Regions from separate parts of the Thioprofundum lithotrophicum genome, predicted to be linked through region 1. Evidence: predicted binding sites of a transcription regulator. Region 1 holds the regulator's gene; each other region holds the start of a gene.
What was found. Region 1 encodes sigma-54, which starts transcription at its own class of promoters, with help from an activator protein. Its sites were predicted from a motif close to TGGCANGNTNCNTGCTT; they were not measured.

Region 1 (4,987 bases):
CCGACAACATCATGGCGATCCTCGAACTGCGCCCGGATCTGGATCGCACCCAGCGCGAGGAGCGGCTCGAGGCCCTGCTCGACGAGCTGCACATCGGCCACATTCGCAACAATCTCGGCCAGAGCCTCTCCGGCGGCGAACGGCGGCGGGTGGAGATCGCCCGCACCCTGGCCATGGAACCGCGCTTCGTGCTGCTCGACGAACCCTTCGCCGGCGTCGATCCCATCTCGGTGCTCGACATCCAGGCCATCATCCGCCACCTCAAGGCGCGGGACATCGGCGTGCTGATCACCGATCACAACGTGCGCGAAACCCTGGGGATCTGCGAACGGGCCTACATCATGAACGCCGGGCGTGTCATCGCCCAGGGCGACCCCGACAGCCTGCTGGCCGATCCCCAGGTGCGCAAGGTCTACCTGGGCGAACAGTTCCGGTTGTGAAACGCAACCCCTCTGCCCTCGCCCTGCTTTCATGCAAGAAATAGGCGAGCCCGGATATTGCACCAAGGTGCCGGATGATTGCGGTCTTTGCAGCCGCGCTCGCGCCGCGCTGGAGCGAAAGGCGTAGCCAACGCTACGTCTTTCGTGAAGCGCAAGCGAGCGCGAGCGAAAAGCCGCAAGGGCCGGCACAGAGGACGGGCGGAAAGAATGACCTTGGAGAAATCGTCTCAAGGCATCAACAAATCTTTATCACTCAAAGACTTGTTCGTCCGCCCGTCCTCGACTTGGTGCAATATCCGGGCTAGAATTGATTCTGCCGCCGCGAAAGCCGCCGGCCCGTGGTACCCCCGAACCGGATCGATGAAACAGACCCTACAACTCCGTCTCGGTCAGCACCTGACCATGACCCCCCAGTTGCAGCAAGCCATCCGGCTCCTGCAGCTATCCTCGCTGGAATTGCAGACCGAGATCCAGGAGGCCCTCGACGCCAACCCCCTGCTGGAGATGGACGAGGACGGCGATGCCGGTCCCGAGGCCGAGGCCGCGCCGGGCGAGCCCGTCGAGGCCACCGAGGAAGCCCTGAGCGAGACGCCCGCCGACGGCGCCAGCGACATCCCCGAGGATCTGCCGGTCGACTCCAACTGGGACGACATCTACGACAGCCTGGCCCCGGTGGGCCCGGGCAGCGCCCCCGCCAGCGACTTCGACCCGCGCGAGATCGAATACAACAGCCGCCCCGGCGGCACCAGCCTGCACGAACACCTCACCTGGCAGATGGATCTCACCCCCTTCAGCCCCACGGATCGGGCCATCGCCGAGTTCATCATCGACGCCATCGGCGACGACGGCTTCCTGACCCTGAGCGTCGAGGAGATCCACGAAGCCCTGGCCGGCGAACAGGAACTGGCGCCGGAGGAAATCGAGGCGGTACTGCACCGCATCCAGAACTTCGACCCGCCCGGCATCGCCGCCCGGGATCTGCGCGAAAGCCTGCTCCTGCAACTGCGCCAGTATCCCATCGACCATCCCCGCCTGGCCCAGGCCATGGCCCTGGTGGAGCAGCACTTCGAGCGCCTCGCCGCGCGCGACTATGCCCAGATCATGCGGCGCATGAAACTCGACGAGGACACGCTCAAGGAAGTGCTGCAGCTCATCCAGTCGCTCAATCCGCGGCCCGGCAGCCAGATCACCGATCAGCAGCCCGAATACATCGTGCCCGACGTGATCGTCACCAAGGTGGGCGACCGCTGGAAGGTGGAACTCAATCCCGACGCCGCGCCCCGCCTGCGGGTCAACCCCACCTACGCCAGCCTGGCCCGGGAAGTGCGCAACCCCGAAGACAACACCTACATCAAGAACCAGCTCCAGGAAGCCCGCTGGTTCATCAAGAGCCTGATGAGTCGCAACGAGACCCTGCTCAAGGTCGCCACCGCCATCGTCGAGCGCCAGACCGGCTTCCTCGAACACGGCGAGGAAGCCATGCAGGCCCTGGTGCTGCACGACATCGCCGAAGCGGTGGACATGCATGAATCGACCATCTCGCGGGTCACCAACAAGAAGTACATGCACACGCCCCGCGGCATCTTCGAACTCAAGTACTTCTTCTCCAGCCACGTCTCCACCGCCGATGGCGGCGAATGCTCGGCCACCGCGATCCGCGCGCGGATCCGCAAGCTGATCGCCGAGGAGGATCCGAAAAAGCCCCTCAGCGACAGCAAGCTGGCCGGCATCCTCGCCGAGCAGGGCATCAACGTGGCCCGCCGCACGGTGGCCAAGTACCGCGAAGCCATGAACATCCCTCCCTCCAACGAACGCAAACGTCTGGCCTGAACAACAAGGAGCCCGCCATGCAACTGAACGTCACCGGTCACCACGTGGAAATCACCGACGCCATGCACGACTACGTCACCAGCAAGCTGGCCCGGCTGGAACGCCACTTCGACCATGTCACCAACGCCCATGTGATCCTCAGCGTGGAGAAGGAACGTCAGAAGGCCGAAGCCACGGTGCACGTCAGCGGCAAGGATCTGTTCGCCGAAGCCGAGAACGGCAACCTCTACGCGGCCATCGACGAACTGGCCGACAAGCTGGACCGCCAGATCCGCAAGCACAAGGAAAAGCTCACCGATCACCGCCGCAGCGAAGGAGCCGAACGCAAGCAGCAGGACATCTCCGGGGAAGCCTGAACCGCCGCCATGCAACTGACCGATCTCCTCTCGCCCGATCGCATCGCCATCGATGTGAACGCGCACAGCAAGAAGCGCGCCCTGGAAGCGCTCAGCGAACTGATCGCCCACGATCAGCCCGGCAGCGCCGAAGACATCTTCGACGCCCTGCTCTCCCGGGAGCGCCTGGGCGGCACTGGGATCGGCAGCGGCGTGGCCATTCCCCACGGCCGGCTCAAGAACACCGACCACACCACCGCCGCCCTGATCCACCTGCGCCAGGGCGTGGACTTCGATGCCATCGACGATCAGCCGGTGGATCTGCTGTTCGCCCTCATCGTGCCGGAGCAGGCCACCGAGGATCACCTGCGCATCCTGGCCATGCTCGCCAGCCTGTTCCAGGAGAGCGAATTCCGCCAGCGGCTGCGGGCCTGCCGCAGCCCGGCCGAGATCCTGAACCTGCTGCGGCAATGGCAACCCGCGGCCTGACGCCGGCCCCGTGGCGCTGACCGCCCGGCAACTTCTCGACCCCCTGCAGGCGAGCCTGGACCTGGCCTGGCAGGCGGCGCCCGCCGCCCGGGATCGGGCCCTGGACGAATCCCGCCTGCGCGAGGCCGGCGGCAACGCCGTGGGCTATCTCAACCCGGTGCGGCCGAACCCCATCCAGGTGCTCGGCCAGACCGAACTGGCCTATCTGGACCAGCTCGGCGCCAACTCGCGGCACGACGCCATCGCGCGGATCCTCCAGCCCCCCACCGAAATCCTGATCGTGAGCGACGCCCTGCCGGTGCCGCCCGACCTGCGGGACCGGGCCGGCGCGGCCGGCATCCCCGTCCTCACCTCGCCCCGTCCCGCCGGCCACCTCGTCGACACCCTGCGCTATGCCCTCACCCGCCGCCTCGCCGCCCGGCAGATCCTGCATGGCGTGTTCATGGAAGTGATGGGCCTGGGCGTGCTGCTCACCGGCCCCAGCGGCGTGGGCAAGAGCGAACTGGCGCTGGAACTGCTGGGCCGCGGCCACCGCCTGGTGGCCGACGACGCGCCCGAATTCCGCCGCACCGGCCCCGACGCGGTGCACGGCCACTGCCCACCCCTGCTGGCCGACTTCATCGAGGTGCGCGGGCTCGGCATCCTCAACGTGCGCGCCATGTACGGCAACCACGCGGTGCTCGAACACAAGCGCCTGCACCTGATCATCGATCTGCAGCCGGAAGACCAGCCGGCCGCCTCACCCGACGAGCGCCTCGGCCAGCACGACCGCCACCGCGAGGTGCTGGGCGTGCCGATCCCGGAAGTGTGCCTGGTGCTGGCCCCCGGCCGGGATCTGAGCGTGCTCATCGAAGCGGCCGTGCGCAACCACGTGCTGCGCCTGAGCGGGTACAATGCGGCCGAGGACTTCATGCAGCGACAACGCCAGGCCATGCACAAAGCGGAGCCATGAAACTCGTCATCGTCAGCGGCCTGTCCGGCTCCGGCAAGAGCATCGCCCTCCATGTGCTGGAGGATCTGGGCTATTACTGCATCGACAACCTGCCGGTGGGCATGCTGCCGAGCCTGGCCGACCAGCTCCGCCAGCGGCCGGGCCAGAGCGAACCGGTCGCGGTGGGCATCGACGCCCGCAATCTGATCGACGATCTGCAGCGCTTTCCCGCCATCCTCGCCGGCCTGCGCGAGCGCGGCGTCACCACCGACGTGCTGTTCCTCGAAGCCGAGGACGCCACCCTGCTCAAGCGCTTCAGCGAAACCCGCCGCCGCCATCCCCTGAGTTCCGGCGAAACGCCGCTGGCCGAGGCCATCGTCCAGGAACGCCGCCTGCTCGAGCCGGTGGCGGGCGAGGCCCGCCTGCACATCGACACCACCCAGACCAACGTCCACCAGTTGCGGGATCTGATCCGCCAGCGGGTGGCCGGCGCCGCCGACGGCCAGCTCTCGCTGCTGTTCGAATCCTTCGGCTTCAAGCACGGCGTGCCGGTGGACGCCGACTTCGTGTTCGACGTGCGCTGCATTCCCAACCCCCACTGGATGCCCGAGCTGCGCCCCCTCACCGGCCGGGATCGCGCCGTCGCCGAGTATCTCGAGGCCCATCCGGAAGTGGAACGGATGTACGAGGACATCCGCGACTTCCTGGCCACCTGGATCCCCCGCTTCGAGGCCGACAACCGCAGCTACATGACCGTGGCCGTGGGTTGCACCGGCGGTCAGCACCGCTCCGTGTACCTGGTGGAGCGCCTGAGCGAACATTTTCGCCGGCAGCGCGATGGCGTGCTGAGCCGGCACCGGGAGCTGTCATGAGGGTCGGACTGCTGATCATCACCCACGGCGAGATCGGCCAGAGCCTGCTGGACACGGCCATCGCCGTGCTCGGCACCTGCCCCCTGCAGA
Region 2 (4,987 bases), 960 kb from region 1:
AGTTCGGCCAGCAGTTCGGTCGCCTGCTCCAGGTTGAAGGGCGCCGTGTCCGGCGCGATGGCGTGGCAGGGGCGATCGGCAAGGGCGGTCATGGCCGGTCTCCGAAGTGGTAGAAATCGTGATTCAGATAGTGCACGACGTCGTCGATCTGATCCGCCGGCCAGGGCATGCCCAGGCTGTCCTTGCAGCGGTTCACCTGGCGGCGCAGGCCCTCGAGGCTGTCGATGCGGCGATCCGGGCGGGTGTAGATCGCGGTGCCGTCGCCGCCCACCATGCCCGCGTGGCACTTGATGCAGTTCTCGTCGTGCAGGGACTTGCCACGAGCGAGATCGGGTGAGGCGTTCGCACCGGCGGCAAGGCCCCCGAGCAACACGATCAACAGGGTTCTTGGCAACATTCTCTCGCTCCTCGTTCAGGCCGGTTGGGGTTGTTCCTTCAGTTTACGCGACAAGTGGGCGATGCGCACCGGTGCCGGGGGGTGGGAGTCGTGAAAGGCCGAGTAGAGCGGATCGGGAGTGAGCGTGCTGGCGTTTTCCTCGTACAGTTTCACCAGGGCGCGGATCAGGGTGCGCGGATCGGCCTGGCGGGCCGCGAAATCATCGGCCTCGAATTCATGCCGGCGGCTGAATCCGGCCAGCAGGGGCGAGAGGAACACGCCGAACAGGGGGGCAACCATCATGAAGAGGATCAAGCCCATGTAGGTCGAGGGGGTGCTCACCCCGAGGCCCTGGTAGAACTCGGGCATCTGCATCAGCTGCGCCAGGAGCCACAGGCCGGCCAGGGAGAGGAGCGCCATCAGGATGATGCGCTTGCGGATGTGGTGGCGCCGGAAGTGGCCGAGTTCGTGGGCCAGGACCGCTTCCACCTCCTCGGGGCTGAGCGACTTGAGCAGGGTGTCGTAGAAGACGATCCGCTTGTTGGTGCCCAGCCCCGAGAAATAGGCGTTGCCGTGGCTGGAGCGGCGGGAGCCGTCCATCACGAAGACCCCGCTGCTGCGGAAACCGCAGCGTTCCAGCAGGCGCACGATGCGCTGGCGCAGGGCCTCGTCGTCCAGGGGCTCGAACTTGTTGAACAGGGGCGCGATGAAGGCCGGCCAGGCCCACTGCATGAGCAGGCTGAAGCCGATCCACACGGCCCACACGTAGAGCCACCAGAGCGGCCCGGCCGAGTCCATCAGCCACAGGACCAGCGCGATCAGCGGGGCGCCGATGAGCAGCGTGAGCAGGAACTGCTTGACGAGATCCGAGACGAAGGTGCCCGGCGTGGTGCGGTTGAAGCCGAATCGGGCCTCGAGCCGGAAGGTGCGATAGAGGGCGAAGGGCAGCTCCAGCAGGCTGCCGATCACCAGCACGCTCAGGATCACGCCGACGCCGGTGGCTAGGGGCGGGAGCCCCAGCCCGCGCCAGGTCTGATCCAGCCATTCCAGGCCCCCGCCGAGTGTCCACCCCAGGAGCAGGAGGCTGCCGTAGAGCAGTTCCCCCATGCCGAGGCGGGTGCGGGCCACGGTGTAGTCGGCCGCCTTGCGGTGCGCCGCCAGCGGGATCTGATCCCGGAAGGCCTCCGGCACCGCGTCGCGATGGGTCAGCACGTGCCGGATCTGGCGGCGATCCAGCCAGATCTGCAGCACCAGGGAGAGGGCCAGGGCGGCCAGGAACAGCTCGGTGATCAGGTTCATGTGGTAAGCTTCGCGTGCGTGTCGGTGGGCAGGTTAGCGGCTGCGCTTCGGCATGGCAAGAATCCCCTTTTAGAACCCCTTTGGCGGGAAAGGTTTTGTCGACATGGCGCAAAATCCCAATCACCTCATCTGGATCGACCTGGAAATGACCGGGCTCGACACCCGCAACGACGTGATCATCGAAATCGCCACGGTGGTCACCGACAGCGAGCTGAACATCGTGGCCGAAGGGCCGGTGATCGCCATTCACCAGAGCGAGGCGCGGCTGGCCGGGATGGACGAATGGAACACCCGCCAGCACGGCCAGTCGGGCCTGGTGCAGCGGGTGCGCGACAGCCGGATCGACGAGGCCGAGGCCGAGCGCCAGACCCTGGCCTTTTTGCGCCAGTACGTGCCCGCCAAGGCCTCGCCCATGTGCGGCAATTCCATCTGCCAGGATCGCCGTTTCCTGGCCCGCTGCATGCCCGATCTGGAAGACTACTTCCACTACCGCAATCTCGACGTGAGCACCATCAAGGAGCTGGCCAAACGCTGGGCGCCCGAGGTCTACAAGGGCTTCAAGAAGGACTCCAGCCACCTGGCGCTCGACGACATCAAGGATTCCATCGCCGAGCTGCGCTACTACCGGGAACACTTCTTCCGCCTGCCGGCCTGAGATGCCTGTACGCCGTTGCCCTGCCGCGACAGGATGACGGGGGGCGCATGGCTGGCCGTTCCGAATTGCCGAACGGTTTCAGCCAATGATTCAGTCTCCGGCTCGCCCTTGAGGCGGGAGAGACGTTTCGTGACGCGCCGTGAATACATCCCTGTAGGCTCGGCGGCCGCATCCCTGCGGCCGACGGTCACAAAACGTCTCCCCCGCCTCAAGGGCTCTGTGCTCTCAGAAAGCCGATGTCCCGTTGCCGGAGAGACGTCATGCGCACCGCCGCACCTCTCCAACCCGGGGGCTGTCGCGTTCCGATCCCGTCACCCCCTGCCCGCCGTCTGCTTCCCATCGCGTCAAGTCTTCGACGCCGGTCCGGTCCACCCTCGCCAAGTCCCTGATCGAAAAGCCGCTTCGCTTTTCCGGCTGGCATGGTACAGCTCTTGCATCCGAGTTCGGGAAAACCGGTTTTCCACGCGGAGCGCAAACAGGCATGGCAGACGAAGAACTCGATCTCGATACCCAGGGCGGCGGCAAGCTGACCAAGATCCTCATTCTCCTGGTGATTGTGCTGCTGCTAGCCGTCGGCGGGCTGGGCGCCTGGCTGTTTCTGGGCAAGGGCGGTGAAGAAGGCGAAGGCAAGGCGGACGCCGGTGCGCAGGCGGAGCATGCCGCAGTGGAACACGCGCCGGCCCACTATCTGCCGCTGAAGCCCGAGTTCACGGTCAATTTCGCCGACGATCGCAAGGCGGCCTATCTGCAGGTGGAGATCACCGTCATGGCCCGCAAGCCCGAGGCGCTGACGGTGGTGGAGGAGGAGATGCCGGTGATCCGCAACGACATTCTCAACCTGCTCTCCAGCAAGACCTATGACGAACTCAGCCACCGGGCCGGCAAGGAGGCCCTGGCGGCCGAGATCCTCAAGACCATTCAGGGCATCGTGCAGGCCCGCCTGCACGAGCCCGGGGTGGAAGCCGTGTACTTCACCAGTTTCGTGATGCAATAGGCCAGTCTCATGTCCGTCAACGATCTGCTTTCCCAGGACGAAATCGACGCGCTCCTGCACGGCGTCGACGAAGGCGAGGTGGAAACCGAGGGCGAGGGCTTCTCCCAGGACGGGGTGGTACGGCCCTTCGACTTCGCCAGCCACGATCGCATCGTGCGCGGGCGCATGCCCACCCTGGAGATGATCAACGAGCGATTCGCGCGCAAGATGCGGGTGGCCCTGTTCAACATGCTGCGGCGGTCCGCCGAGATTTCCGTGGGCGGCGTGCAGATGGTCAAGTTCTCCGAATACGTGCACAGCATGTTCGTGCCGACCAGCCTCAACATCGTCAAGGCCAAACCGCTGCGCGGCTCGGCCCTGTTCGTGTTCGATCCGCGGCTGGTGTTCATCCTGGTGGACAATTTCTATGGCGGCAACGGCCGCCACGCCAAGATCGAGGGGCGCGATTTCTCGCCCACCGAGCAGCGGGTCATCCACATGGTGCTGGAAGACTGTTTCCGTGAAATGGCCGATGCCTGGAAGCCGGTGCTGCCTCTCGAATTCACCTTCAGCAGCATGGAGGTCAATCCCCAGTTCGCCAACATCGTCAGTCCCAGCGAGGTGGTGGTGGTGTCCACCTTCCACATCGAGCTCGACGGCGGCGGCGGGGATCTGCACGTGACCATGCCCTATTCGATGCTCGAGCCGATCCGCGAATTGCTCGATGCCGGGATCCAGAGCGACACCAGCGAGAAGGACGAGCGCTGGAGCATTTCCCTGCGCGAGGAGGTGAAGACGGCCGAGGTGGAACTGTCCTCCACCCTGACCCGGATCACGACGACCCTGCGTGACGTGCTCAAGTGGCAGGCCGGCGATGTGCTGCCCATCGAGATGCCCGAGACCGTGATGCTCAAGGCCGAGGACGTGCCCATCCTCAAGGGCAGGTTCGGGGTCAGCAACGGCAATCTCGCCATCAAGATCACGGGCCAGGTGGAGCGGCCCAAGACCGCCAATCTGACCCTGGCCCCGGTCATCAACCAGTGACTGCCGAATCGAGGAAGCCAAGATGAGTGACGAAAACGAAAGCGACGTAATGGACGAATGGGCCGAGGCCATGGCCGAAGCCGGGGCCGCCGAGAGTGAAGGCGGGGAGACGTCTGCGGAGCAACCCCAGGCGGCCGGCGGCGACGTGGCCCAGGCCGAACTGGAGACGCTGGAAGACACCGGCACCCGTCACGACGGGGACGAGGAGATCAATCTCGACGTGATCCTCGACGTGCCGGTGACCGTCTCCATGGAGATCGGCCATACCAAGATGAACATCCGCAACCTGCTGCAGCTCAACCAGGGCTCGGTGGTGGAGCTGGACCGGCTGGCCGGCGAGCCGCTCGACGTGCTGGTCAACGGCACCCTGATCGCCCATGGGGAAGTGGTGGTGGTCAACGAGAAGTTCGGTATCCGGCTGACGGACATCATCAGTCCCTCCGAGCGAGTCCGGAAACTGGGCTAGGGCCATGCGGGGACAGGGGGGAACAGGCGGGATACTGCTGCTGCTCTGCGGCTGGGTTCAGGCCGCCGAGCCGACGCAGGTCGAGGCCCTGCGCAACGCCGGGGAGGCCGTGGGCACCGGCAGTCTGTTGCAGATGCTGGCGGGCCTTGCGGTGATCCTCGGCCTGATCCTCGG
Region 3 (4,987 bases), 1.2 Mb from region 1:
GTGAGACCGCGGGCCATGCTCAGATCGTCGTAACGGCCTTCCCGGGCCTGGGCCACCACGCTGGCAGAGATGTCGGTACCGACAATCTCGACTCGCCCAGGCAAGGCCCCCGGGTTGGCCTGCTGGAACTCGTGGATCACCATGCTGATCGAATAGGCCTCCTGGCCGGTGGAGCTGGCCGCCGACCAGATCCGCAGGGGATTGACCTTGCGCTGGGCCAGTTCGGGGAGGATGCTGTTTTTCAGCATCTCGTAGGGGTAGGTGTCGCGGAACCAGCTCGTTTCGTTGGTGGTCATGGCGTCCACCACCCGTTCCTGCAGCTTGCGGTCCCGCCCCTGGCGGAGCGCTTCGAGCAGCGCGCCCAGCGACTCGAAGCGGAACTCCTCGGTCAGCCGGTTGAGACGGCTGGTCACCAGATAATGCTTGTTGTCGCCCAGCACGATGCCGCTGGCTTCCTCGAGGAAGCGGCGAAAGGCTTCGTAGTCCTGACTGGAAAGGACGTTCTTGGTCACGGCCTGCACGTATTCCTGTCCCTGTGAGGTCCGGCTCAGACCAGACCCTTGCTTTCCAGCAGGTCGTTCACCTCCCGGGCCAGCTCGTCGGCATTGAACTTGGGCACGAAGCGATCGGCGCCCACCTTTTCCACCATGTTCTTGTTGAACACCCCGCTCAGGGAGGTGTGCAGCAGCACCGGCAGCGATTTCAGCCGTTCGTCGTCACGGACCGCGGTGGTGAGGGTGTAGCCGTCCATCTCCGGCATCTCCACGTCGGAGATCAGGATGTCCACGTGATCCCGCAGCGCATCACCCTCGGCCACCCAGCCCTGCAGGATCTCCAGCCCCTCCCGGCCATTGGCGGCCAGGGTGCATTCCATGCCCATCTGTTCAAGGGTGCGCTTGATCTGGTTGCGGGCCACGCTCGAATCGTCCACCACCAGCACCCGGATCCGCTGTTCGGTGAGTTCCGCATAGTCTTCCGGCTCACTGAGATCGGTCGTGACACCGGTCAGTTCGGCCAGCACCTTCTCCACGTCGATGATTTCCACCAGCTCGCCATCCACCTCGGTGACCGCGGTCATGTAGTTGTATCGGCCCAGTCCCCGGGAGGGAGAGTGGATCTCCTTCCAGTTGAGGTTGACGATCCGATCCACGCCGGAGACCAGAAAACCCTGCACGCTCCGGTTGTATTCGGTCACGATGACGAAGCACTCCGCCGCCTCGGGCAGGGGGCGCATGCCAATGGCCTGGGCCAGATCGATCACCGAAATGGTCTGCCCCCGCAGGTTGGCCACGCCCCGCACATTGGGATCGGCACTGACCATGCGCGTCAGGCCCGGGCACTGGATGACCTCCCGCACCTTGAACACGTTGATGCCAAACCGCTGACGGGTGCCGAGTCGGAACAGCAGCAGTTCCATGCGGTTCTCGCCCACCAGGTTGGTGCGCTGGTCCACTTCCGCCATGATGCCGGCCATGTTGCCTCCCGGGGTTGCCTGTTCGGATTCTGTACCCCCTATCGGCCCCGCCGGGGGAAGCTTGAGGCAGCGGACCGCAAATGATGCCCTGGCACGGCAATTGCTTGATCCCAGCCAGACACCGACTGCCCTATTGGGAGAGAGATCATGCACCGGCCATTCCCGACCCGCCCTCTGCTGCTGGCCCTGCTGCTCCTGAGCGGCCCGGCCCTGGCCGCCTGGCAATCGCCGGAAAGCATTCGCCAGGCGGCAAGCGATTTCCTCGCCCGGCAATACGACGACCCGGATACCCGGGTGGAAATCGGCCACCTGGACCCGCGCCTGCGCCTGGTTCCCTGCCGGCAGCCGCTGGAGGTTTCCCGGCCGGCAGGCGCGCGGGAGCTGGGCCGCAGCAGCCTCCAGGTGCGCTGCCCGGATCCGCGCGGCTGGAAGATCCGGATCGGCGTGACCATCCGCCGCTTCGACACGGTGCTGGTGGCCCGTCACAACCTGCCGCGCGGCAGCGTGCTGGGGCCGGACGACGTGATCGGCGTGCGCCGCGACATCTCCCGTCTGGTGAGCGGTTACTTCCGGCGCAGCGAGGAAATCCGCGACATGGTGGCCCGTCGCAGCCTGCGCAAGGGCCGGGTGCTCACCCCCGCCGTGGTCACCCCGCCGCGCTTGGTGAAGCGAGGCCAACTGGTCACCATCCTGGCGCGGGCGGGCAACCTGGTGATCCGGGTACGGGGCAAGGCCCTCGGCGACGGCCGGCGGGGTGATACCATCCGGGTACGCAACACTCGCAGCCAGCGGATCGTGCAGGCCACCGTGGTCGACCCCGGCACGGTGCGGGTAAACCTGTAACAGGCTAAAGTTTCCGCGCAGCGGGACGATACATCCCTCAGAAATAGATCCAGGAGCAGCAGTTCATGGCAAACGACATCACCGGCATCCACTCTGCCCGCACCGGACAGGCAGGCAACCGGAACACGAGCCGGGTGGGCAACGACGCCGAGGCCCCCAGCCGGGCCGGTGAGCGTGCCAGCAGCGGGGACGACAAGGTCAGCCTCACTTCCACCGCCGCCCGTCTCAAGGACATCGAGCGCCGCCTGGCCACCGATCAGCCGCCCTTCGATGCCGAACGGGTCAACCGCATGAAACAGGCCATCGCCAGCGGCGAATACCGGGTGGATTCCAGCCGGGTGGCCGACAAGATGCTCAACTTCGAAAAATCCTTCGACGAGTAAGCCGCCATGTCCCCGCCCATGCTGCCCGTCCTGCAGGATATCGCCGCCTATCTGGACGAGCTGCGCCAGGCCCTGGTGGCGGAATACGAGGCCCTCAGTGCCGAGGACAGCGAACGTCTGGCGAACCTGGCCGAGGTCAAGCAACGGCTGAGCGACATTCTCGGCGATCTCGACCGCGAACGCAGCGCCCTGCTGCGCGAAGCCGGCCTGGATCTGGACCGCACCGGCGTGCTGGCCTATCTCGACCGCCAGGCACAAAGCGAACGCGAACCCCTCAACGTGCTCTGGCAGCGGATCGAAACCCTGACCCGCGACTGCCGCCGCCTGAACGCGATCAATGGCATCGTCATCGAAAAGCGCCGCCGGCGCGCCGCCCAGGCGCTGCACATCCTGCAGGGACAGACCGCCGGCAGCGAACTGTACACCGCCCACGGCACCGCACCGGGCACCGGCCCCGGCAACACCCTGGCCAAGGCCTGACACCCGCCTCCCGGGGCGCATGTCCCGTTTTCCCGTTCTCCCACGTTTTCAATGACTTGGCGTCATGGACATGGCGATGTGCCCGACCCCGCCCCGAGGAAGGAAAAACGCGGTTTTTCCACCGCCGGCCAGCAGGTAGAATAGCCGTTCCTCGGCCCCGGTAGCTCAGCTGGATAGAGCGCACCCCTCCTAAGGGTGATGTCGGACGTTCGAATCGTCTCCGGGGCGCCAATACCAAGACCAACGACAGTAAAGCCAGATTCAGAGCGCCCCAGACGCCCCGGATCAAGGCGCAGCCCGCAGGGAATGGCGCGCCCTTGCCAAGGGCTGCAACGCCGAGCCGGGGCGTCTGGGGCGCTCCCTCCGGGCGGGCTTCTGGGCGGCCATTCGCGGCGTTGCCGTGGCTTGCCATGGGAGTGCACGGCGCCTTGCGCCTGACCGCCCAGACGCCCGCTGAACCTGGCTTTACTGTCGTTGGTCTTGGTACCCATTGAAAATCCCGCCCACGCCACCCATTGAGTTTCCTGGGCGTGCCAATCCCTCCCTGCCACACGGCTTGATCCGGATCAGGGCACGCCCCGCCGGATCGGCGTAAAGCAGAAACTGACGACACACAACCACACAAAGGGGAAACGCATGAAACCGACCTGGATTCTCGTCGCCGACAGCAGCCGGGCCCGCATCTTCACCGCGGCCACCCCCTCGGCCCCGCTCGAGGAACTGGAGGATCTCACCCACCCCGAAAGCCGCGAACACGAACAGGATCTGGTCACCGACCTGCCGGGCAAGCATCGCAACGACACCGGCATCGGCGCCCACGGCTTCCAGGACGAGGTGGAGCCCAAGGAACAGGAAACCATCAACTTCGCCAAATACCTGGCCCGGCACCTGGACGACAACCGCAAGAAGAACCGCTTCCAGCGCCTGATTCTGGTGGCCGCCCCCTCTTTCCTCGGGCTGCTGCGCAACGAACTGCCCGACGCCGCCCGCAAGACGGTCATCTACACCCTGGACAAGAACCTCACCCAGCACACGCCGGAAGACATCCGGGCCCATCTGCCCGAATACCTGCCTCACGACGTGGCCTGACAGGCGGTCTGACCAAAACCGGCCGGGGCGGAAAGCGGATTCCGCCCCGCCTGCCTTGCTATCACGGCGAATCGCTTCCCGCTTGCTCCAGCACGGCCGCCGCCCGGCACAGGCCAACGATGGTCTTGGCATCGGTGATCCGGCCGTCCATGGCCATGCGCAGGGCGTTGGCGAAATCGAGCCAGTGGATCTCGATGACCTCCTCCGCCTCGTGGGCCGTGGCCACCGGCTGCAGCTCGGTGGCCAGATAGCACCACACCCGCTCGGTGAACACGCCGGGCGAGGCGATGAGATACCCGAGTGCTTGCCAGCGGCCGGCCGTGCAGCCGGCTTCCTCCTGCAATTCCCGCCGCGCGGTGGCCTCCGGCGGCTCCCCGTGATCGATCTTGCCCGCCGGCAGTTCCCACAACCAGCTCGCCACCGCATGGCGGTACTGGCGCAGCAGGCACACCCGGCCCCGATCGTCGAGCGCCACGATGGCCGCGCCCCCCGGATGGCGCACGATCTCCAGCGTCGTGCGCTGACCATTGGGCAGGGTCACCTCTTCCTGCTCGAGGGTGATGATACGGCCGCGAAAGCGCACTGGCGGATCGCCGCTCATCGTCCCGCTTCCCGCGGATGCGCATCCAGAGCCACGGCGCCTGACATGCACAATGGGCGGCGAAGTCCCACCCACGAACAGGCATGCCCGACTCGATGCAGCCAGGCCGGCGACTTG
Region 4 (4,987 bases), 1.0 Mb from region 1:
ACTCTTCCTCTTCCGAGACGCGGATCCCCATCACGGCCTTGATGATGCCCCAGACGATGATGCTGGTGACGAAGGTCCAGACGAAGATCACCACCAGCCCCAGCAACTGGGCGCCGAAGCTGGCCTCGGCATTGGTGATGGCCACGGCCAGGAGCCCCCACATGCCAACCACGCCGTGGACGGAGATGGCGCCGACCGGATCGTCGATCTTCAGCTTGTCCAGGGTGATGATGGAGAACACCACCAGGATGCCGCCCACCACGCCGACCAGGGTGGACGCCTCGGGCGAGGGCGCCAGCGGCTCGGCGGTGATGGCCACCAGGCCCGCCAGGGCGCCGTTGAGGGCCATGGTCAGATCGGCCTTGCCGAACAGCATGCGGGCGGTGATGAGCGCGGCCACCACGCCGCCGGCAGCGGCCATGTTGGTGTTGACGAACACCTTGGCCACGGCATTGGCCTCACCCACGTTGGAGAGGATCAGCTCGGAACCGCCGTTGAAGCCGAACCAGCCCAGCCAGAGGATGAAGGTGCCGATGGTGGCCAGGGGCAGGTTGGCGCCGGGGATCGGCTTGACCTCGCCGTTCGGACCGTACTTGCCCTTGCGCGGGCCCAGCAGCAGCACCCCGGCCAGGGCCGCGGCGGCGCCGCACAGGTGCACCACGCCGGAACCGGCGAAGTCGTTGAAGCCGGCCGCATCGAGGAAACCGCCGCCCCACTTCCAGTAGCCCTGTACCGGATAGATGAAGCCGGTCATGACGATGGCGAACAGCAGGAAGGCCCACAGCTTCATGCGCTCGGCCACGGCGCCCGAGACGATGGACATGGCGGTGGCCACGAACACCATCTGGAAGAAGAAGTCGGCCATGACCGAGTAGTAGTTGCCGTCATACCAAGCTTCAGGATCGGCGCTTTGCTGGAGCACGGCCGCCGGATCATGATCCCCGCCCAGGAAGAAGCTCAGGCCGGGAATGTAGGGGCTTGCGCCGTCGCCGTACATGATGTTGTAACCCACCACCATGTACATGATGCAGGCGATGGCGAACAGCACGATGTTCTTGGTCAGGATCTCCGCCGTGTTCTTGGCCCGCACCAGCCCGGCCTCGAGCATGGCGAAGCCGGCCGCCATCCACATGACCAGCGCGCCGGTGATGAGAAAATAGAATGTATCGAGTGCGTAACTGAGGTTCTTGACGCCTTCTATCGCTTCCACGTTGTTTTCCTCCGCAGTTGGGCCCGTCGTTACAGGGCTTCTTCGCCGGTCTCGCCGGTACGAATCCGCACGGCCTGCTCGACGTTGAACACGAAAATCTTGCCGTCGCCGATCTTGCCGGTGTTGGCGGCCTTGCTCACCGCCTCGATGACCTGCTCGGCCAGATCGTCGCTGACCACGGCCTCGATTTTCACCTTGGGCAGGAAGTCCACGACGTACTCGGCGCCGCGATACAGCTCGGTGTGGCCCTTCTGCCGGCCGAAACCCTTGACCTCGGTGACGGTGATGCCCTGCACGCCGATCTCCGACAGGGCCTCGCGCACGTCATCGAGCTTGAAGGGCTTGATGATTGCCATAACCATTTTCATGGCCAGTCCTCCTGAATGGTTTGGAAGAAGCCCGCCGCTCGCCGGCGGCGGGCCGGTTCAGCCCGCAGGGGCTTACAGATCGAACGACTTGGACCAGGACACGCTGAAGCGAGTGCTGCCGCTGGCACCATCGAGATCATTCTTGTCGATGGCAAAGGTGAAATCGTCCTTGCTCACTGCCAATTGGAAATGGGTATAGTCTTCGTTGTTCGTGTCGTCATCATAGTCGTAACGCCCAACCGTACCACTTAGAGCCAAGCCGTTACCGATTTCCGTTTCACCCGAAACAAAAAGGTAAATGTCGTTCTTCTTGTCGGGATTACCTTCCTTGTTCACGGTGTAGTTGATACCGCCACTCAGCCATTCCCAGCTGGCATTCACGTAGATCTCGCCATAGTCATGCTCACCATCACCGACCGGATAGGTGAAGAGGATGTAACCCACATCCAGCCCCACGGGACCGGCCTCGAAACCGTAACCGGCATACCAGTCCTGCTCGTAGTTCGTCGTGTTGGATGTCGTTCTACCTCCATAACCGGTTACATTCGAAATCCAGGTACCGGCATAGAAGCCGGAATCGTGCTCGTAGTCCACTCCACCCGAAACGGCCGCTTGATCGGCGGTCTGGGTCACGCCGCGGAAGATGTAGTTGCTGCTCACGCCGATGTTGGCGGAGAAGGAACCGGCCACGGCCGGGCCGGTCAGAACGGATGCAGCCAGGACGGCCCCCCCGATGATCGTTTTTGCTTTCATGATGTTCCCCGTTGTGTTGCAGGTTGAATGTTGTGTCAGGTCTTGAGACGTTTCAGGTATTGCATGGGCCGTGCCAAGACGGGATCTCGTTAAAAAACATCAACTTGCAACCCCCCCTCTGCCACATGCACCGAAATAACGCACAAAAATGGAACGGGCAGCACCAAAACGGTGCAGCCGCTCACAAAAAAACCCGCCGTGCGGCGGGTTTTTTCGCTGCGGGTTGCGGCGTGTCAGAGAAGATTGAAGTCCAGCCGGTAGTCGAGCCAGAAGCGGTAATCCCCCTGGTCTCCGCTGAGCGAGTTCTTGGCGAACCGGAAACCGAATTTCTCCTTGCGCAGGAACAGCTCCAGGTAGCTGTAACTGTCGAAACCGCTGCGGCCCCGGCTGTGATTGCCGATGGTGCCGCCCAGTTCCAGGCCGCTGACGTTCCAGGTGGCACCGAGATACAGGAACACGTCTCCACTGTCGGCCCGGTTGTTGCGATCGTTGTCGGCGTTGAGGGTCAGGGCGATGCCGCCGTTGAGCATCCGCCAGGTGAGATTGGCGTAGGCTTCGCCGAACGTCCGGCCGCTGACCACCGGATAGGTGTAGAGGATGTAGCCCACGTCCCAGATCACCTCGTCGGTGCGAAAACCGAAGCCCCCATACCAGTCCTGCTCGTAGCCGTCACCGGCGGCATTGGACAGCCAGGTGCCGAGGTAGAACCCATTGTTCAGCTGATAGTCCAGCCCCCCCTGCACGGCGGCCTGATCCGCCGAGAGGGTAATGCCCCGCCAGACATAGTTGGAGGTGACGCCGAGATTGGCCGTCAGCTCGCCGGTTTGTTCAGCCGCCGTTGCCGGCAGCCCCAGAAGCAGCCCCCCGACCAGGAAGCTCGTGGCCAGCCATGATTTTTTCTGCATTTTTCTCCCCTTTTCTGGTTGGATGGCGCCACCGGAAGACGGGCGCCGTTAACAGGCTGTTGAAGACCCGGAAAACATAGCATTCCATATTAAAGGACAGGCTGCACCGGCATCACAAATCCTCGAATTCGCGCGCCGGACAACTGCATCTGGCCAGACCCCGCCCCCAGGGCGTATCATCCTCCCCATGAACGACAAGCGCATCCCCGACATCGACGAGCTGGTCTCGCGGGTCATCTCGGCCCTGCCCGAGGGCCTGCGCGAGCTGCGCGGCGAGGCCGATCGCCACCTGCGCGCCGCTCTGCACAACGCTTTCAGCCGCCTGGATCTGGTCACCCGTGAGGAATTCGACATTCAGCGCGAAGTCCTGGCCCGCACCCGCGCCCGCCTGGAGGCGCTGGAAGAGCAGGTGCTGAAACTCGAAAACGAAATCCTGGGCAAGGCGCGGCCCTCGGTGTAACCCCGTGCGGCCTGCCGGTTGCAGCCGCGCCCCGGGCAGCGCAAAATAATCCCCACCGGAACGAAGGACCGATCCGCCCCGCCACGCGGCCCTCGTCCCTCGGCTACCTTCTTGCTGGAAAGGATTCCGCCCATGACCCTCGCCCTCGTCTACAGCCGCGCCCGCACCGGGATCGACGCCCCCCTGGTCTCGGTGGAGACCCATCTGGCCAACGGCCTGCCGGCCCTGTCCATCGTCGGGCTGCCGGAGACGGCGGTGAAGGAGAGCAAGGATCGGGTCCGGGCCGCCCTGCAGAATGCCAACTTCGAATTTCCCGCCCGGCGCATCACCATCAACCTGGCGCCGGCCGACCTGCCCAAGGAAGGCGGGCGTTTCGATCTGCCGGTGGCCATGGGGTTGCTGGCGGCCTCGGATCAGTTGCGCCGCGAGGCGCTCGGCGGCTGCGAGTTCCTCGGCGAGCTGGCCCTCTCGGGCGAGCTGCGTCCCGTCAGCGGCGTGTTGCCCGCGGCGCTGGCGGCGGCGCGCGAGGGCCGAACCCTGATCGTGCCCCGTCAGAACGCCGACGAGGCCGCGCTGGTGGGCGAGGCAGACATCCGGCCGGCAGGCCATCTTCTTGAAGTGTGCGCTCACATCAATGGCGAGCGCGAACTGCCGAGACATGCCGCGCCTTCCCTTCCCGAAGCGGAAGCGGTGCCGGATCTGGCCGACGTGCGCGGCCAGCCCCTGGCCCGCCGGGCCCTGGAGATCGCTGCCGCCGGCGGCCACAGCCTGCTGCTGATCGGCCCGCCCGGCACCGGCAAGACCATGCTGGCCTCCCGCCTGCCGGGGATCCTGCCCCCCATGAGCGAGGCCGAGGCGCTGGAGACCGCCGCCATCCACTCGATTGCCAGTGGCGGATTCGATCCGCGCCAGTGGCGCCAGCGCCCCCTGCGCCAGCCCCATCACACGGCCTCCGGCGTGGCGCTGGTCGGCGGCGGCGGGGATCCGCGGCCCGGCGAGATCTCGCTGGCCCACAACGGCATCCTGTTCCTCGACGAACTTCCCGAATTCAGCCGCCACGTGCTGGAAGTGCTGCGCGAGCCGCTGGAATCGGGACGGATCCACATCACCCGCGCGGCGCGCCAGGCCGAGTTTCCCGCCCGCTTCCAGCTCGTGGCGGCCATGAATCCCTGCCCCTGCGGCTACCACGGCGATCCGGGCGGCCGCTGCCACTGCACCCCCGATCAGGTGCAACGCTACCGGCAGCGGATCTCGGGACCGCTGCTGGATCGGATCGACATGCACGTGGAAG

Region 2: a site for sigma-54 is predicted at 2,751-2,767, ahead of ACZ5BH_RS11795 (flagellar basal body-associated FliL family protein). Genes of this name have one in related genera too.
Region 3: a site for sigma-54 is predicted at 1,564-1,580, ahead of flgA (flagellar basal body P-ring formation chaperone FlgA). Genes of this name have one in related genera too.
Region 4: a site for sigma-54 is predicted at 2,391-2,407, ahead of ACZ5BH_RS07040 (TorF family putative porin). Genes of this name have one in related genera too.

Annotation. Positions count from the first base shown of each region.
Region 1 covers NZ_AP042379.1:482,463-487,449, forward strand. Annotated here, with positions in the region: gene lptB (LPS export ABC transporter ATP-binding protein) at 1-440, shown strand, start outside; gene ACZ5BH_RS02240 (RNA polymerase factor sigma-54) at 801-2,270, shown strand; gene hpf (ribosome hibernation-promoting factor, HPF/YfiA family) at 2,288-2,626, shown strand; gene ptsN (PTS IIA-like nitrogen regulatory protein PtsN) at 2,636-3,094, shown strand; gene hprK (HPr(Ser) kinase/phosphatase) at 3,105-4,046, shown strand; gene rapZ (RNase adapter RapZ) at 4,043-4,897, shown strand; gene ACZ5BH_RS02265 (PTS sugar transporter subunit IIA) at 4,894-4,987, shown strand, end outside.
Region 2 covers NZ_AP042379.1:2,469,336-2,474,322, forward strand. Annotated here, with positions in the region: gene ACZ5BH_RS11775 (4a-hydroxytetrahydrobiopterin dehydratase) at 1-92, opposite strand, end outside; gene ACZ5BH_RS11780 (c-type cytochrome) at 89-397, opposite strand; gene ACZ5BH_RS11785 (M48 family metallopeptidase) at 413-1,675, opposite strand; gene orn (oligoribonuclease) at 1,779-2,330, shown strand; gene ACZ5BH_RS11795 (flagellar basal body-associated FliL family protein) at 2,812-3,324, shown strand; gene fliM (flagellar motor switch protein FliM) at 3,334-4,347, shown strand; gene fliN (flagellar motor switch protein FliN) at 4,370-4,813, shown strand; gene fliO (flagellar biosynthetic protein FliO) at 4,818-4,987, shown strand, end outside.
Region 3 covers NZ_AP042379.1:2,244,071-2,249,057, reverse strand. Annotated here, with positions in the region: gene ACZ5BH_RS10695 (CheR family methyltransferase) at 1-512, opposite strand, end outside; gene ACZ5BH_RS10690 (chemotaxis protein CheV) at 548-1,474, opposite strand; gene flgA (flagellar basal body P-ring formation chaperone FlgA) at 1,622-2,317, shown strand; gene flgM (flagellar biosynthesis anti-sigma factor FlgM) at 2,383-2,700, shown strand; gene ACZ5BH_RS10675 (flagella synthesis protein FlgN) at 2,707-3,180, shown strand; tRNA gene ACZ5BH_RS10670 (tRNA-Arg) at 3,335-3,411, shown strand; gene ACZ5BH_RS10665 (host attachment protein) at 3,817-4,269, shown strand; gene ACZ5BH_RS10660 (NUDIX hydrolase) at 4,331-4,870, opposite strand.
Region 4 covers NZ_AP042379.1:1,500,575-1,505,561, reverse strand. Annotated here, with positions in the region: gene ACZ5BH_RS07050 (ammonium transporter) at 1-1,201, opposite strand, end outside; gene glnK (P-II family nitrogen regulator) at 1,240-1,578, opposite strand; gene ACZ5BH_RS07040 (TorF family putative porin) at 1,651-2,331, opposite strand; gene ACZ5BH_RS07035 (TorF family putative porin) at 2,565-3,236, opposite strand; gene ACZ5BH_RS07030 (accessory factor UbiK family protein) at 3,424-3,696, shown strand; gene ACZ5BH_RS07025 (YifB family Mg chelatase-like AAA ATPase) at 3,829-4,987, shown strand, end outside.